Priestia megaterium: one gene and its partners. The protein of the gene in region 3 binds, or shares a complex with, the protein of the main gene of each other region. Links are inferred from orthologs where the notes say so. Each region holds a gene or a part of one and is shown on either strand. Other genes may lie near its edges. The genes, in order: pnp, rny and pfkA.

Region 1 (5,771 bases), 160 kb from region 3 along the record:
GCTCATACGGCTATTTGTACTTTCAAGACTCAGCATTAAGTTTCCTTTCAGCTGCTCTTTGCTGTTAGCAAGTTCTTTATCCGTAATACCTTTGTCTTTCAAATCATAAAGCGTTTCTTGAACCGTATCATATAATACGTCGAGCTGATGGCTTCCAGTTCCCCCATAAATCGTTACAAGACCGCTGTCTCGATAAGAAGAATGATAAGAGAAAACAGAGTAAGCCAAGCCGCGCTGTTCACGGACTTCTTGGAACAAACGACTGCTCATGCTTCCGCCAAGCACGTTGTTTAATACAATTAAGCTATATACATCTTCTCCGCCGATTGGCAAACCTTTAAAGCCAAGGCAAAGATGAGCTTGTTCTGTCTCTTTTTTGCGCGCAATATGATTTGTATGGAACTCAGGCTGAACATATTGATGAGCGGAATGACTTGACGTATATGTACCAAAATAGTTTTCCACCTGTTGTATAAAACTCTCATCAATGTTTCCAGCTACTGAAATAACGATGTTTTCAGGAATATACATTTGCTCCATATATTGACGAAGCGAATCACCGTTAAATGTTTTTAACGTATCTTCCGTTCCTAAAATTGGATACCCTAATGGATGATTACCATATACGGCTTTTCCTAATAGATCGTGTACAATATCGTCAGGTGTATCTTCATACATTTTAATTTCTTCATATACAACATTTTTTTCACGAGCTAATTCCTCTTCATCAAATGAAGAATTAAAGAACATATCCGCCAGCACATCTAGCGCTTGATCTGCGTGTTCGTCTAATACTTTTGCATAGTAGCACGTGTATTCTTTAGAAGTGAATGCATTTACTTGTCCCCCAATGCGGTCGAAGCTTTCTGCAATTTCACGAGCAGATCTTGTTTTTGTTCCTTTAAAAAACATATGTTCAAGAAAATGTGATACACCATTAATTTCAGGGTGTTCACTTCGAGAACCCGTTCCGATCCATACCCCAATGGCCACAGATCGAACAGTTGGGATATTTTCCAATACAATTCTTACACCATTTTTGCACGTATATCGTTTTATCAAGCTAGTGCCTCCCTTTTGCTTATCTCACTTACTTCTTAGTAGAAGAAGGTATTTTCATCATTCTTTCTTCATCTAGCATTGTTGACACATCGCTAACTTTCAGGCCTTTGCGTTCAATATCGGTTAACAATTGGTCAAGCGATTCAGCCGTTGATTCAGTTGGGTGCATCAGTACAATAGCCCCTGGATGAATCTTTTTCATTACTCGATTAATTAACACTTCTGAACTTGGCTTTTGCCAATCGATTGTATCAACTGTCCACATGATTGTACTCATTTTTAACTGAGAAGCAAGCGTTACTACTTCGGGGCGAAAACTGCCGCTCGGCGGAGCAAACCATTTTACTTTTTGTCCCGTAGTAGATGTAATAATATCATTCGTTTTTTTAAGCTGCTGATTGATTTGACTAGCCGATAAAGTGGCCATATCAGGATGAGAATAAGAGTGGTTTCCCACTTCATGCCCTGCGTCTACAATCATTTTTGCCATATCTGGATTATTTTTAACCCATTTTCCTTCTAAAAAGAAGGTTGCTTTAGCATGGTGCTTTTTCAGCACTTCTAACATTTTAGGCAAATACTCGTTCCCCCATGCTACGTTCACTGTAAACGATACCATAGGCTTTTCATCGTGTCCACGGTAGATAGGTTCCTGTGGTAAATCCTTCAAGTGAACCTTTGGTCTAACCTGTTTGTACACTAATTTTTTTTCATCAAATTTACCCGCAGGTTTCATATTTTTATAAGAAGCAGCAAGATCAACTTTTATGCCGTTATAGCCAGGAACCCGTTTCCAAACGGGATCGATTCGTGCATTCGCTGCTGGCTTTTCATAATCTTTTGCTTTTTCTTCAATCTTTTGATATAACGCATCATGCTGAGCTGATACAAGTTGTACATCGGATTTAAGTGCTTCTATATATGCTTCAGCAAAAGGATTATAAATAGATTTATATGTAATTGCCAGTAAAAATAGAAATGCTGTAAATTGCACAATGGTTCTCTTCACTTATCCTTCCCCCTTTACCATTTAAAATATGTATAAAGAGGACAAGGTAGAACAAACATCTACAAACGATAAAATCGCCCTACACATGGATTTTCTTCATGTATGGACGATTTCACAATATCTATATAGTAGTAAAAGAAGATTATTTTGTTTCTTTTGCTTTTTCTTCTTTTTCTTTTTGTTCTTTTAAAATTGCTTTACGAGATAAGTTAACGCGACCTTGTTTATCAATTTCCATGACTTTAACTAAAAGCTCGTCACCAATCGCTACAACGTCTTCGACTTTTCCAATACGCTCTTCTGCAAGCTCTGAAATATGAACAAGCCCATCTTTTCCGCTGAAGATTTCTACAAATGCACCGAATTTTTCAATTCGTTTTACTTTTCCTAAGTACATTTGGCCGACTTCAACTTCGCGTACAAGATCTTCAATGATTTTCTTCGCTTTTTCATTCATCGGCTGATCAATAGAAGAAATGAAGATTGTACCATCTTGTTCGATATCAATTTTAACGCCTGTTTCTTCGATGATTTTATTGATTTGCTTGCCGCTTGGTCCAATAACATCACGAATTTTATCAGGGTTAATCGCCATTGTAAGGATCTTAGGCGCATATTGAGAAAGCTCTTGACGAGGCGTAGCAATCGTTGACATCATATGATTTAAGATTTGCATACGGCCTTTTTTCGCTTGTTGAAGGGCTTCGTCTAAAATTTCACGAGATAACCCGTCAATTTTAATATCCATTTGAAGCGCAGTTACGCCATTTTCGGTACCTGCTACTTTAAAGTCCATGTCTCCTAGGTGATCTTCCATTCCTTGAATGTCCGTTAGAATCGAGTAGTGTTCACCTGATTTGATCAGACCCATTGCAATCCCTGCTACAGGTGCTTTAATTGGAACCCCAGCATCCATCATTGCAAGCGTACTTGCACAAATACTTGCTTGTGAAGTAGAACCGTTTGACTCTAATACTTCAGATACAAGACGAATTGTATAAGGGAAATCTTTTTCATTTGGAATAACCGGTTCAAGTGCACGTTCACCTAGCGCACCATGTCCAATTTCACGACGACCCGGTCCGCGCATCGGTCTAGTTTCACCAACACTAAATGAAGGGAAGTTATAGTGATGCATGAAGCGTTTAGATTCTTCTACACTTAAACCATCTAAAATTTGCACATCGCCAAGTGCACCTAATGTACAGATGCTAAGCGCTTGAGTTTGTCCACGCGTAAATAATCCAGATCCGTGTGTACGTGGAAGCAAGTTTGTTTCAGAAGAAAGTGGACGAATTTCGTCAATACTACGGCCATCAGGACGTACTTTTTCTTCTGTGATCAAGCGACGCACTTCACTTTTAACAAGCTTCGACAAAATTTCATTCACTTGATTTAGTACTTCTTCTTCTACATCTTGCTCTTCAAATTTTGCAGCTACAGCGCTTTTCACTTCTTTAATCGCATTTTCGCGCGCATGCTTTTCTTGAACTTGAACAGCACGATTCATGTCACCTTCTGCAATTTCGCGAACTTGACGCTCAAGGTCAGCATTAACAGTATAAAGCTCAACTTCAACTTTTTCTTTGCCTACTGCTGCTACAATTTCTTCTTGGAACGCAATTAATTTTTTAATTTGCTCGTGTCCAAACATAATTGCTTCTAACATTACTTCTTCCGGTACTTCATCAGCGCCTGCTTCAACCATGTTGATCGCGTCTTTTGTACCAGCAACCGTCAGATGAATATCGCTTTTTTCAAGCTCATCTACCGTTGGGTTTACAACAAATTCATTGTCTACACGGCCTACGATTACGCCTGCAATAGGACCTTCAAATGGAATATCAGATACTGATAATGCTAATGAAGAACCAAACATTGCTGCGATTTCTGAAGAACAGTTTTGGTCTACGCTCATTACAACGCTGACAACTTGAACTTCGTTTCGGAAACCATCTGCGAATAAAGGACGAATCGGACGGTCGATTAAACGGCTAGCCAAGATTGCTTTTTCACTTGGTCTGCCTTCACGCTTAATGAATCCACCTGGGATTTTACCGACTGCATATAAACGCTCTTCATAGTTTACTGTTAACGGGAAGAAATCTACATTTTTAGGCTCTTTTGAAGCCGTTGCTGTACTTAATACAACTGTGTCTCCATAGCGGATTAATGCTGCGCCATTTGCTTGTTTTGCCAACTGGCCAACTTCAACTTCTAGCTTTCGTCCAGCTAGATCTACAGAGAACACTCGTTTTTCTTGTTCCATATCGACGAGTACCCCTCTCTACATATAAAATATGTATGTAATCAAATGTGATAGTTTTATTATAAACGAAATATCCAAAAACAATAGCTTTTTTCACATTATGTAGCATCTTTAATGTTTCTTAAATGTACATACTAAAAAAGCGGGAATGCTCCCGCTTTCTTCTTATTATCGACGTAAACCAAGTTTGTTGATTAACTCACGATAACGAGTAACGTCTTTGTTACGTAGGTAGTTAAGTAAGTTACGACGTCGACCTACCATTTTTAAAAGACCACGACGTGAATGGTGATCCTTTTTATGAGTACGTAAGTGACCGTTTAGATTGTTAATTTGCTCTGTTAGGACAGCGATTTGAACTTCTGGAGAACCAGTGTCGTTCGCATGAGTTTTGTACTCACTAATGATTTCATTTTTACGCTCTTGTGTGATAGCCATCCTATTCACCTCCTTATTATTAAACCCCAGTTACCGAGCAAAACGTTGGTGAATCGTAATGCCAAGCAATGGTTGTTTTACATACAAGTGTTATGTTACTACTTATTAGAACAAAAAGCAAGTCGTAGCAGCTATTTATATATATTTTTTTATTTCTTGTTTTTTTGAATTCCTTCAAAATAAGCAAGGGCTTCTTCCTTGTCCTTTGAGATCTGACCGACAAGCTCTTCGATGCCGCTGAACTTTTTTTCTGAGCGAATCATTCGGTGCCATTTCACCGTTACGTGCTGATCGTAGATTTGCTCGTCAAATGATAATAAGTGGACTTCGATTGTTGGCTTTTCTAAATTATCGTGAAAAGTCGGCTTGTAGCCCACGTTGCACACTCCTGCATACCACTTACCGTGAAGCTGAAGCTCAACAGCATACACGCCGATGCGTGGAAGTAAATACTCATCGTCTAAAGCGATGTTAGCAGTAGGAAAACCTATTTGCCTGCCTCGCTTTTCTCCATGAGTCACTGTACCTGACACTTCATAATAGCGGCCAAGCAGCTCTTTTACTCGATGCATATCTCCATTTGCTAAACTTTCGCGAATAAGCGTTGAACTAATTTTTTCTTCGCCATTTGTTAACTTATCAATTGTTGTTTGCGTGAATTTTGATCGAGAATGAAATGGTAGTATTTCCATTGTTCCTTTACCTAACTTTCCATACGTATAGTCAAATCCAGCTACCACATGCTGTACATTCAGTCCAATAATATACTGATCAACAAACTCTTGAGGCAATAGTGCTGCAAACTGTTTATCAAAATGAACGATATATAAAAAGTCAATTCCCATTTCCTCAATGAGTTTCTTTTTTTCTTGAAGCGGTGTGATCATATCAATGTGCTGCACATTGCGCCCGAGCACCACAGAAGGGTGAGGAGTAAACGTCATCACAGCACTAGCTATGCCTTTTTCATCGGCTAACTGTTTTGCTGAATTT
Region 2 (5,798 bases), 130 kb from region 3 along the record:
TTCGATTAAATTCGTATACTGTTCATATCTTCCGAGACGATGAACCGTTTTGTCAATGCCGTCAAAGTCAGAGCCAAAACCAACGGAGTATTCGCCTCCTCTTTCACACATGTAATCAAGGTGACGGATCACATCCGCTATTTGCGCTTTGGCAGAGCTCGTTAAAAATTCAGGGACAAACGTGATGCCAATCACGCCGTTTCGCTTTATTAAAGCATGAATTTGATCGTCTCTTAAATTCCGGGGATGAGAACACAATACGTGTGAATTGGAATGAGTAGCCACTACATATTGCGCTAGCTCAATCACATCCCAAAAACCTCTTACCGATAAATGAGAGACATCCGTCCACACTTTATGTTCATTATTCAATTCAACAACTTCTCTTCCAAAAGAAGATAACCCCGCGCCTCGAGGTTCTAAAATACCGTCACACACAGCATTGCTGTAATTCCATGTCAAACCTACTGAACGTACACCCAGTGAAAAAAGTGTCTTTAAACGAACTAAACTGGTATCAATGGCATCGCACCCTTCAAGCGTCAGCATTGCTCCTATTTCACCTTTTTTTAAGCTATCTATATCGTGCTTTGAACGAACCCATTTCACACCGGGAAGCGATAAAATATGACTCTGAAACAGCTGGATCATTTCTAACGCAACATCAAAGCGTTGAGCTGCCGGAACCGCTTCTGGAATATAAATAGCGAATAGCTGAACTTTCCCTTTTGCTTTTTTTATTCCTTCTAACGTCACATGCAGCGCTAAATCATATGTAAAAGATAAACGTTTATTTAACCAGAGCTTCATCAATACATCACAATGAGCATCAAATATCACAACCCACACCCCTTTAGCTCTATACAAAAAGGACCTGTTTGGCTTCTGCGCTTTACAGGTCCGTGGTTTTTATAATTATCGCGGCTCTACAATTAATTTAATGGCTGTTCGCTCTTCTCCATCAATTTGAATATCTGTAAAAGCTGGGATGCAGATTAAATCAACCCCACTTGGTGCAACGAACCCTCTTGCGATTGCTACAGCTTTTACTGCTTGATTAAGCGCCCCGGCCCCAATGGCTTGAATTTCTGCTGCGCCGCGTTCGCGCAGCACGCCTGCTAAGGCACCAGCAACTGAATTTGGATTAGACTTTGCTGAAACTTTTAATATTTCCATATCTAGCTCCTCCTTATTCTTTACAATGTATGATGAGAGATCATTAGACCAATGACTTAATTGATTTCAATGTTACTATATTCACGATATGTCAAACGTATTCCTGCTTGTTTTTCCTAAATATTCAAAAACTTATATTTCTACACCTTTCTTTTTTCTTTTTACGTTTTTGACAAAATAAAAAAGCCAACGTATCGTCTTTCGACACATTGACTTTTTCCCTTTATTCAAAAAACGGATGGTCTTCGTTGATTAAAATTCGCTCTGTTTTTGTTGCTTTCCCCGTCTTTTGATCAATATCAATAACGATTCCACTAAGCTGCGTTCTTCCTTCTTTTGGCACTTCAAATCGAACAGGAAGAGACGTTAAAAAACGCTTAATAACTGCTTCGCGCTCCATCCCTAAAATGCCGTCATAAGGTCCCGTCATTCCTACGTCAGAGATGTAGGCTGTTCCTTTTGGCAATATACGATTGTCAGCTGTTTGAACGTGCGTATGAGTGCCGACAACAGCGCTGACACGACCGTCCACATACCAGCTAATCGCTTGCTTTTCACTTGTTGTTTCAGCATGAAAATCAATAAAAATAAGCGGAGTGCGCTGACGTGCTTCTTCAATCAGTTCATCTGCTTTTTGAAATGGACAATCAAGCGGAGCCATAAACGTGCGCCCTTGTAAATTAATCACGGCTACCTCAAGCTGATTGTACGTAAAATACGTAATTCCCTTGCCCGGTGTACCTTCAGGAAAATTAGCTGGACGAACAAGATTTTTTGCATCGTCAATAAAATCAAAAATTTCACGTTTGTCCCACGCATGGTTACCAAGAGTAATAATGTTAGCCCCTGCTTGTAAGAACTGACGATAAATCTTTTCGGTAATTCCTTTTCCTGAAGCTGCATTTTCTCCATTCACAATTGTAAGTCCCGGAGAGTATTTTCTTTTTAATCTCGGTAAATATTCTTCAACCATTTCACGGCCTGGAGAACCAACTACGTCTCCAATAAATAAAATTCTCATGTAAAAGCTCCTATACTTCATTCTTAATCTGCATCTTCATCTCTACGAAAAAAAATAAAGTGGCGAAACGCCACTTCATTTTTATTTTGCATACTCTACTGCTCTTGTTTCGCGAATAACCGTTACTTTGATGTGGCCAGGATAATCCAGCTCATCTTCAATTCGTTTTCGGATATCTCGAGCAAGTCGATGCGCTTCTAGATCACCAATCGTATCTGGTTTCACCATAATACGAACTTCACGCCCTGCTTGAATTGCAAATGATTTTTCAACGCCTTCATAAGACTCTGAAATTTCTTCTAACTTTTCAAGACGACGAATGTAGTTTTCTAACGTCTCACTGCGAGCACCTGGTCTTGCAGCAGATAATGCATCCGCTGCTGCAACTAGTACAGCAATGATTGATGTTGGTTCTGTATCTCCATGGTGAGAAGCAATCGCGTTAATAACAACCGGATGTTCTTTATACTTTGTAGCTAATTCAACACCGATTTCTACGTGGCTTCCTTCTACCTCATGGTCAATTGCTTTACCAATATCATGTAACAATCCTGCTCGTTTGGCTAACGTTTCATCTTCACCTAATTCAGCAGCCATAAGTCCTGATAAATGCGCTACTTCCATTGAATGTTTCAGCACATTTTGACCATAGCTTGTTCTAAATTTTAAGCGCCCAAGAATTTTCATCAAGTCTGGGTGCAACCCATGAACACCGACTTCAAACGTCGTTTGTTCACCGACTTCACGAATATATTCGTCCACTTCGCGGCGAGATTTTTCAACCATTTCTTCAATACGTGCGGGATGGATACGACCATCTTGAACGAGTTTATCAAGTGCAATTCTTGCTGTCTCACGACGAATTGGGTCAAATCCTGATAAAATAACTGCTTCTGGCGTATCATCAATAATAAGATCAATTCCTGTCAAAGTTTCAAGCGTACGGATGTTTCGACCTTCTCGACCGATAATTCGGCCTTTCATTTCGTCATTTGGCAAGTTAACAACTGAGACAGTCGTTTCAGCAACATGATCTGCTGCGCAACGCTGAATAGCAAGTGAAAGAATTTCTTTCGCCTTTTTATCGGCGTCTTCTTTTGCACGGTTTTCTGTTTCTTTTACCATTATTGCAATGTCGTGGGAAAGTTCATTTTCAACACGATCTAAAATAATCGCTCTTGCATCTTCTCTTGTTAAGCTTGAAATGCGCTCTAGCTCTGTTTGCTGTGCACGTACTACTTCTTCAACTTTGCTTTCCATCTCTTCAATATGCTGTTGTTTAACAGTAAGAGAATCATCTTTCTTTTCAAGTAACGCTTCACGTTTATCAAGTGATTCGTCTTTACGATCAAGATTTTCCTCTTTTTGCATTAATCGATTTTCTTGTTTTTGAAGTTCTGCTCGACGATCACGAATATCTTGTTCTGCCTCTGTACGAAGCTGATGGATTTCATCCTTCGCTTCTAGTAAAGCTTCTTTTTTCAAAGCTTCCGCCTCGCGGGTTCCTTCATCAATAATTTGTTCTGCACTAGACTTTGCTCCCGCAATTTTAGCTTCAGCAATCGATTTACAAACAAAAAAGCCAACAACTGCACCGACGATTAGGCCAAGCAAAGCGAAGATGATTGTATTAGTATCCATCATTTCACCTCCCCTTGCTATAAACTTGTAAGTTTTAAATTTCATGTCGGCATGTACATCGTATTCACCTTTCAATATACACACAAAGGCTTTTAAACGCTAAAATGTTTTAAAAAGGGAAAATATACATCTTAATTGTAAATCTGTGCATTTTTATTGTCAAGCCTGCCTCTACAGTATATATTGAAATTTCGCATGTTACTTTTCTAGCATTAACAATTTTTACAAAAAAAAGACCCCTTCTTTGAAATAGAGGAGTCTTTTTTTATCTCGCAGCAAATTAAATATTTAAATCGCCTTGATCGTCATCCTCAGGAGCTGGCTCTCCATCTTGGTCTAAACCATGATGTTCACGCACTTGTCCCGCAATTTCCTGACGAATATCAGTATTTTCTTTTAAGAATTGCTTTGCATTTTCACGGCCTTGACCTAGACGCTCGTCATTATATGAATACCAAGATCCACTTTTTTGGACAATATCTAGTTCAGAAGCGATATCCAAAATTTCACCCTCTTTTGAAATACCTTCTCCGTACATAATATCTACTTCGGCAGCACGGAAAGGCGGAGCTACTTTATTTTTCACAACTTTAATTCTTGTTTTGTTACCTACGATATCATTTCCTTGCTTTAACTGCTCTGCACGACGCACTTCTAGACGCACTGAAGAGTAGAATTTAAGCGCACGTCCACCAGGAGTTGTTTCAGGGTTACCAAACATTACGCCGACTTTTTCACGAATTTGGTTAATAAAGATAGCGATTGTTTTAGACTTGTTAATAGCTCCAGATAGTTTACGCAATGCTTGAGACATTAAACGAGCTTGTAGACCCACGTGAGAGTCTCCCATTTCTCCTTCAATTTCCGCTTTTGGCACTAACGCTGCTACTGAGTCAACAACAATAATATCTACTGCGCCGCTTCGAACTAAAGCTTCAGCGATTTCTAAAGCTTGTTCTCCTGTATCAGGCTGAGATAATAACAGCTCATCAATATTAACACCTAATTTTTGAGCATATACAGGATCTAACGCGTGCTCCGCATCGATAAATGCAGCCTGTCCGCCCTGCTGTTGAACTTCTGCAATCGCGTGAAGAGCAACTGTTGTTTTACCTGAGCTTTCTGGGCCATATACTTCCACCACACGTCCACGTGGATATCCACCTACGCCTAAAGCTATATCTAATGCTAATGAACCACTTGGAATTGTAGAAATTCTTTTTTCCGTTTGTTCACCTAATTTCATAATTGAACCTTTACCAAATTGCTTTTCAATTTGCTTTAAAGCCATATCAAGGGCTGCTTGACGATCGTTCACTCAATTTCCTCCTCTATCTCTTTGAAATCATCTATAAACTGCAAACTTACTACGATGTAGTAGCAATGTCGAATTAACAACTTTCTATAACTTACTATACTAGTTTTTAGGTCGTTTGACAAGCAAAAAGCGAATAAATGTTCGTTTTTTATAAAATTAAAAAAAGGCTGCTTTGGTAAAACTAAGCAGCCTTTTTTCTTTATTTTTTTATCGTCTTCAATACGTAATGACAGCCGTAATTAACCGTTCGTGAACGAATTCCTTGGCGGCTTCCAGATAGCTGCAAACTGTAAACTTGAGGAGTTTGATCCTTATAAGCGACCCCTATATGCACTGTTCCTACAGGGTGTCCTTCTTGTTTAGAGGGTCCAGCTACACCCGTAAAACCGATGCCAATATCCGTTTTGTATAACTGTTGAATACGCTGAGCCATTTCAGCCGCGCACTGCTCGCTAACAGCTCCGTACTGATTCAGCGTGTGTTCGCTCACTCCGAGAATATTTTGCTTGATTTCATAATGATAGGCTACCAGGCTGCCTTTAACAACTTCTCCAGCACCTGAAACAGTTGTTAAACGTTCGCTGAATAACCCGCCGGTTAAACTTTCGGCTGAAGCAATCGTCAAGCCTTGTGCCGTTAATT
Region 3 (5,717 bases):
GATGTAAAAACGAGTTATGCGAAAAATGTGGAAGAATAGAAAAGATATGTTATGGTAAAGAAAAGAGGTGATGGTATGCTACATTCATTTACGTTAAAAACGAATAAGCGTGACGAAATGATCGACGTTACGAGTCATGTACAAGCAGTAATAAGAACAGAAGGATTAAAAGAAGGGGCTGTAGTTGTTTACTGTCCTCATACAACCGCTGGTATAACAATTAATGAAAATGCGGATCCCGATGTAAAAACGGATATGATCCGACGCTTCGATGAAGTATATCCTTGGGAACATAAGTTAGATCTTCATATGGAAGGAAATACGGCGGCACATCTCAAAGCGAGCACGGTCGGCCCCTCTCAGCATATAATCATTCACGATGGGCAGCTGCTGCTAGGAACGTGGCAAGGAATTTATTTTTGTGAGTTTGATGGACCGAGGAACCGTACGTATTATGTGAAAATTTTATCCCTGCAATAACTTTTTTTCATACTCATTGTCCAACTTTCTTTTTAAAGTTGTTATAAAACAAAGTTTAGTTAATATAAATGTTATATAACAGTTAAAGGGAGAGATTGAATAATGGAAAAGATCGGTGCAGAACAAGAAACAGTAAAAAAAGAAAACGAAAAAACAAACTTTACATGGGTGGAAGAATACCCAACTATTTTAGACATTGTTAATGAGTATTACAGTACGTGTCGATAATGTGAAGAATCTGGGGCAAAATTATTTTAGTTGAAGGAAGATCCGAACGCGTTTGATTCTTGCTGGAGAATCCAACGCATTCGGATTTTTTCATTGATATAGTGAACGTAGATTTTATGTATGTAGACGAGGAGGCTCATCAGCCGCCTGGGGAAAGCGAAGTCTTACAAGGAAATCAACAGCAACGTAACAAGCAGTTGAGATTATTTATCTCGTTTGTTCGTCTTTGGATTGGAATAATTTAGTTAGGTCTTAATATCTTTTTTATAAAAAAGATATTATAGTAGCAATTTTTCTAAAAGGTTTAATATAATAAATATTAGGGTACTGAATTGTATGAAGTAAAGATAAAACGCATCGTTTCATACTATTTCCTTTTTTACCGCTAGTATAGCCTTGAAGAAAAAGTTTCATTTGATATACTAACTATACGCTTAGTCTTTAAGAGAAAGATGAAGATTCATTGTCATTGTTACACGCAGTGAATGAGCTGCCTTTGCTTGGCGAAAACGTCGTACAAACAAAGACAGATAGCGAATTGTTTTGGGTGCGTTCATTTAGTTCAAAACAGGGAGGCGATTAGTCTATGTTACTTGTACGTATGGCCATGATTGGTTTCTTTTCATTAACAGCCATATCATTGTTTTCTTTTCAGTCCGTTGAAATTATCCATGCCATTATGGACTTTTTTTCATCAGCTGATAAGTACTAAAAAACGATATCTTTTTTAAATAAAAAGCGGATAACCCTTAGGGGGCTATCCGTCAAAAACCGCCCAAAAGGCGGTTTTTTTATGCTTATAGCTGTGCTCACAAACGCACTGCATTCATTCTCTGATGACAAAGTCTACGTGTTTTTTTGATTAACATTCGTTGAAATAAGTATTTACGTACTGTTCAAACTGAAGCCAATCGTCCACGCGAGGGACATTTACTTCTTCGTTGTATGGGTAGCTCATGGCAACAGCATGGCGACCTGTAGCTTGAAAAGCCTTCAAATTATGCGGTGCATCATCAAATAGCAAGTCTCCGTATATTTTATCTTTTTGGTGTGTAAACACGATATTGTACTTTCCGATAAACGGAAGGTGTTTTTCAACCCACTGCTCTTTTTCTGTATAAGCATAGGTACGGCTGCTTGTGACAATTAAAATGGAAAACCTTTCATAAAGTCGTTTAAGAACCTCAACAGCATGAGGCAGAGGTTGTAAATGTAAAAAAAGCCCCGGCTGATCGAGGTAGTCATAAATCTTTGTGCCGCATTCCGGCTTTACATACTTTTCTGATTCCCAGCATTTTAACTTTTCAACCGATAAGCTGTCGCAATAATCTTTGTTATATTGGTTATGCCAATCCGTCATAAGATCACAAATGACAGAATCCATGTCAATTAAAAGGGTGTGCATTTATTCAACTTCCTTTACAGTATTCATCTACACGCTTGGTTTTGTAATGCGCTGCTTCTACTATACCAAATCTTTTACATGCAGAAAAAGAGCAAGCCGCATCAAAATCGCACAGCTTGCCCTTTTTATCGAAACTACATTCTTTTAGCACCTAAATAGCGTTTGCTCCAATAGCTCTCTTTTAGAGAAGAGATGCTCACACCTTTAGATGAAGAACAGTGAAGAAACTGGTTGTTTCCTAAATAAATTCCTGCATGGGAAGGCCCTTTTGTATAGGTTTGGAAGAACACAATATCTCCAGCTTTTGGACTTGAGACGCGCGTTCCTTTTTGGTAAATTTGAGCTACTGTTCGAGGAAGCTGAACCCCGCCGCCATGTTTGAACGCATAGCCAATAAAACCGCTGCAGTCAAAGCCGCTTGGCGTTGTTCCGCCCCAGCGATAGCGAACGCCCATGTACTGTTTTCCTTTGTTAATCACTGCGTTAGGGTTATAGCGCGCTGAGCTAGAAGACGATTTGCCCTTTGCTGAAACGCCTAGTTTAGCGTACGTTCCTTTTCCGACAATACCATCTGCTGCTAGTCCATTTTTGCGCTGAAATGATTTTACAGCAGAAGTTGTAACAGTCCCAAAGTATGTAGTCGTATTCCCTTTAAAATAACCTTTATTTTTCAACGTTTGTTGTAGTTGTTTAACATCTTGGTGATTCATGCCTTGGCGAAGCGTTTGGTCGCCTAGAGCCGCTTGGCTGACAATCGGGCTAGTAGAAACAATAACGCCAGCAAGCGTAAGAGCTGCTATTACTTTTTTCATAAAACTAGTACCCCCTGAAAATTTTTCCTGATTTGAGTAAATTCATCATATCATCTTTCGACAGTGTTCTACGTTACAATTTCATTACATATATGAAAAAAATGAAATATAAAGGTGAATATAGTCTTATAAAAGCTGTAATTAAAAGGGTTCTTTAGATGTGTAATATTGCTAGAAAAACTTTGAATATTTGACGGTAAATAACTAAAAGATATGAAAAAGTATGTACATTTAAAATTTAACAAAGAAATATGTTGTGAATTACTACACAAAAAGTTCGAACTCGGGTAAAATGTAGAACTATAATATAGTAGTCATATATGTGACTTTGATGAGGTGAAAGTAATGAAAAGAATAGGTGTATTAACAAGCGGCGGAGATTCTCCAGGTATGAATCCTGCGGTTCGTGCTGTTGTGCGTAAAGCAATTCATGAAGGTATGGAAGTTTATGGTATCTTCCAAGGATATCAAGGATTAATAGAAGGAAATATTAAAAAGCTAGAAGTTGGAGATGTTGGTGACATCATTCAACGCGGCGGAACGATGCTTTATTCTGCAAGATGTCCAGAATTCAAAACAGAAGAAGGGCGTTTAAAAGGTATTGAAAACCTTAAGAAGCACGGTATTGAAGGCTTAGTAGTTATCGGTGGAGACGGATCATATATGGGAGCTGTAAAACTAACAGAGCTTGGTTTCCCTTGTATCGGTATTCCAGGAACAATTGATAACGACATTCCAGGAACAGATTTTACACTAGGATTTGATACGGCTCTTCATACGGTTATCGATGCAATTGATAAAATCCGTGATACGGCGACTTCTCATGAGCGTACGTTTATTATTGAAGTTATGGGTCGTAATGCAGGAGACATTGCTCTTTGGTCAGGTCTTGCTGGCGGTGCGGAAACAATCCTTATCCCAGAAGCAAAAGATGAGTTCCAAGAAATGGTTGATCGTTTGAGAAAAGGACAAGAGCGCGGTAAAAAGCACAGCATTATCGTGGTAGCTGAAGGTGTAGCCAATGGTAATGAAGTAGCGAAACAGCTTCATGAAGCTGCAGGTATTGAAACGCGTGTAACAGTATTAGGACACATTCAGCGCGGTGGTTCCCCAACTGCTCAAGATCGTGTGCTAGGAAGCCGTTTCGGCGGTCGTGCAGTCGAACTTTTACTAGAAGGTAAAGGCGGCCGTGCAATCGGTATCCGTAAAAATGAAATTGTAGATTATGATATTATGGAAATTTTAGGTGAACCTCACCATATCAATGCTGATATGTACCGTTTATCTAAAGAGCTTTCAATCTAATCACAGTGTTGCTGAGGCGAAACTTCTTATATTGAAGGAGTTTCGTCTTTTTTTGACTGCATCCCTGTCCCTTCACAGTGTTTGCATGTTTTCATGTAACCGATACCAGGAATAACAGCTAGCTTTCCGAGCCCTTTGCAAAAAGTGCAAATTAATTCAAAACCAAACATTGGTTCATCCCCTCTGTACACGTTTTCTTTCAGTTTATCATAAAAGTAGACAAATAATTTTAAAAATTATAGAAATAATCAAAAAAATGATTACATTTGAACAGCGAGTGATATAGTAAAGAGAGAAGACCATTTTATAAAAGAGGAGAGGAAGCGTGATGTTTAAACGAATTTTACTTGCCTCAGATGGCTCAGAGCATGCAGCTAAAGCAACAGAAAAAGCCGTTCAGCTGGCTCAGCTTACGGAAAACAGTTTTATTCAAGTTATTTATGCAGTAGAAGGTGATTCAAGATTAAAATCACTTAGCCGCGACGAGGAACGGGAAAGTCGGATACATACAACGGATGAAATTTTAAAGCAAGGAAACGTGGAGTATGAGATCACCTTTATGCACGGAGACGCGGCTAAAACAGTGATTCAATTTGCTAATCAAAATTCATTTGACCTTGTAGTAATAGGGAGCAGAGGGTTAAATCCTGTAAAAGGCATGCTGCTTGGAAGCGTTAGTTCTAAGATAGCACAGCAAGTAACAATTCCTGTGCTAATTGTTAAATAGGAGAGAAATGCAATGTCAAACCAGTACAAAGAATTAAAACAGCTCATTGATGATGCTAAACACATTTGTTTTTTTACGGGAGCAGGAATGAGCACAGAGTCGGGCATACCTGACTTTCGCTCTCAAAATGGCTTATATCGCCAAAACAAAAGCTTTGTGGACATAGTAGCTGCTGACTTCTATGAACAGTATCCTCATGAATTTTGGCCGCTGTTTAAAGAAATTTTTCATATTAAAATGCTGCATCATTATAAAGCAAATACGGGCCATCGCTTTATTGCTGAACTAGAAGACGCCAAAACCGTGCATGTGATTACGCAAAATATCGATGGGCTGCACCAAGATGCAGGAAGCACGAACGTTTTTGAAATTCATGGGTCCATTAAGAGAGCTCATTGTCCGAGGTGTAAAAAAGAGTATGACTTAGCGTATTTAAATCAGTCAGCTCTCCCACAATGTACAGCGTGTGAGCGCCTTTTAAAGCCAAATGTTGTTCTCTTTGGAGATGCCATTCATCAGTTCGATGAAGCAGTTACAGCAGCGCTGTCATCTGATTTATTCATCGTGCTTGGTTCATCGCTTGAAGTAGCACCGATTAATCAGATTCCGCTGCTTGTGAGCCGGTACAATCGTACAAATATGGTGATCATTAATAAAGAACCTACGCATTACGATTATTTGTTTGATTTGGTTATCTATGATTCCATTGGACAAGTGGTTGCAAATTTATAAGCGTCTATGCATGGACATAGCGCTTTTT

Evidence for each region.
Region 1: pfkA (region 3) and pnp share a complex: the UniProt entries of both Bacillus subtilis proteins name them as parts of the possible RNA degradosome complex. The link is inferred for Priestia megaterium from one-to-one orthologs.
Region 2: pfkA (region 3) and rny share a complex: the UniProt entries of both Bacillus subtilis proteins name them as parts of the possible RNA degradosome complex. The link is inferred for Priestia megaterium from one-to-one orthologs.

The regions. Positions count from the first base shown.
Region 1 is NZ_CP023317.1:3,914,006-3,919,776, forward strand. Bases 1,778-4,676 are described here. They hold pnp (polyribonucleotide nucleotidyltransferase), read right to left. Parts: upstream 4,341-4,676; coding sequence 2,214-4,340; downstream 1,778-2,213. Other genes in these bases: CEQ83_RS20030 (polysaccharide deacetylase family protein), read right to left, coding at 1,778-2,071; rpsO (30S ribosomal protein S15), read right to left, coding at 4,509-4,676. Outside these bases: CEQ83_RS20025 (M16 family metallopeptidase), read right to left, coding at 1-1,062; more of CEQ83_RS20030, read right to left, coding at 1,091-1,777; more of rpsO, read right to left, coding at 4,677-4,778; ribF (bifunctional riboflavin kinase/FAD synthetase), read right to left, coding at 4,928-5,771. UniProt on the Bacillus subtilis protein: Involved in mRNA degradation. Catalyzes the phosphorolysis of single-stranded polyribonucleotides processively in the 3'- to 5'-direction. Necessary for competence development in Bacillus subtilis.
Region 2 is NZ_CP023317.1:3,883,355-3,889,152, forward strand. What follows is about bases 1,559-4,484. They hold rny (ribonuclease Y), read right to left. Parts: upstream 3,839-4,484; coding sequence 2,279-3,838; downstream 1,559-2,278. Other genes in these bases: CEQ83_RS19895 (TIGR00282 family metallophosphoesterase), read right to left, coding at 1,559-2,197; recA (recombinase RecA), read right to left, coding at 4,119-4,484. Outside these bases: CEQ83_RS19885 (dipeptidase), read right to left, coding at 1-840; stage V sporulation protein SpoVS, read right to left, coding at 916-1,176; more of CEQ83_RS19895, read right to left, coding at 1,400-1,558; more of recA, read right to left, coding at 4,485-5,156; CEQ83_RS19910 (competence/damage-inducible protein A), read right to left, coding at 5,356-5,798. UniProt on the Bacillus subtilis protein: Endoribonuclease that initiates mRNA decay. Initiates the decay of all SAM-dependent riboswitches, such as yitJ riboswitch. Involved in processing of the gapA operon mRNA, it cleaves between cggR and gapA.
Region 3 is NZ_CP023317.1:3,755,487-3,761,203, reverse strand. What follows is about bases 2,406-5,250. They hold pfkA (6-phosphofructokinase), read left to right. Parts: upstream 2,406-3,270; coding sequence 3,271-4,230; downstream 4,231-5,250. Other genes in these bases: CEQ83_RS19255 (NAD-dependent protein deacylase), read left to right, coding at 4,970-5,250; CEQ83_RS19260 (universal stress protein), read left to right, coding at 4,559-4,957; CEQ83_RS27245 (hypothetical protein), read right to left, coding at 4,257-4,400; CEQ83_RS19270 (C40 family peptidase), read right to left, coding at 2,406-2,925. Outside these bases: CEQ83_RS19280 (secondary thiamine-phosphate synthase enzyme YjbQ), read left to right, coding at 76-480; CEQ83_RS27685 (hypothetical protein), read left to right, coding at 583-708; CEQ83_RS27680 (hypothetical protein), read left to right, coding at 1,295-1,420; CEQ83_RS19275 (5' nucleotidase, NT5C type), read right to left, coding at 1,571-2,113; more of CEQ83_RS19270, read right to left, coding at 2,248-2,405; more of CEQ83_RS19255, read left to right, coding at 5,251-5,689. UniProt on the Bacillus subtilis protein: Catalyzes the phosphorylation of D-fructose 6-phosphate to fructose 1,6-bisphosphate by ATP, the first committing step of glycolysis.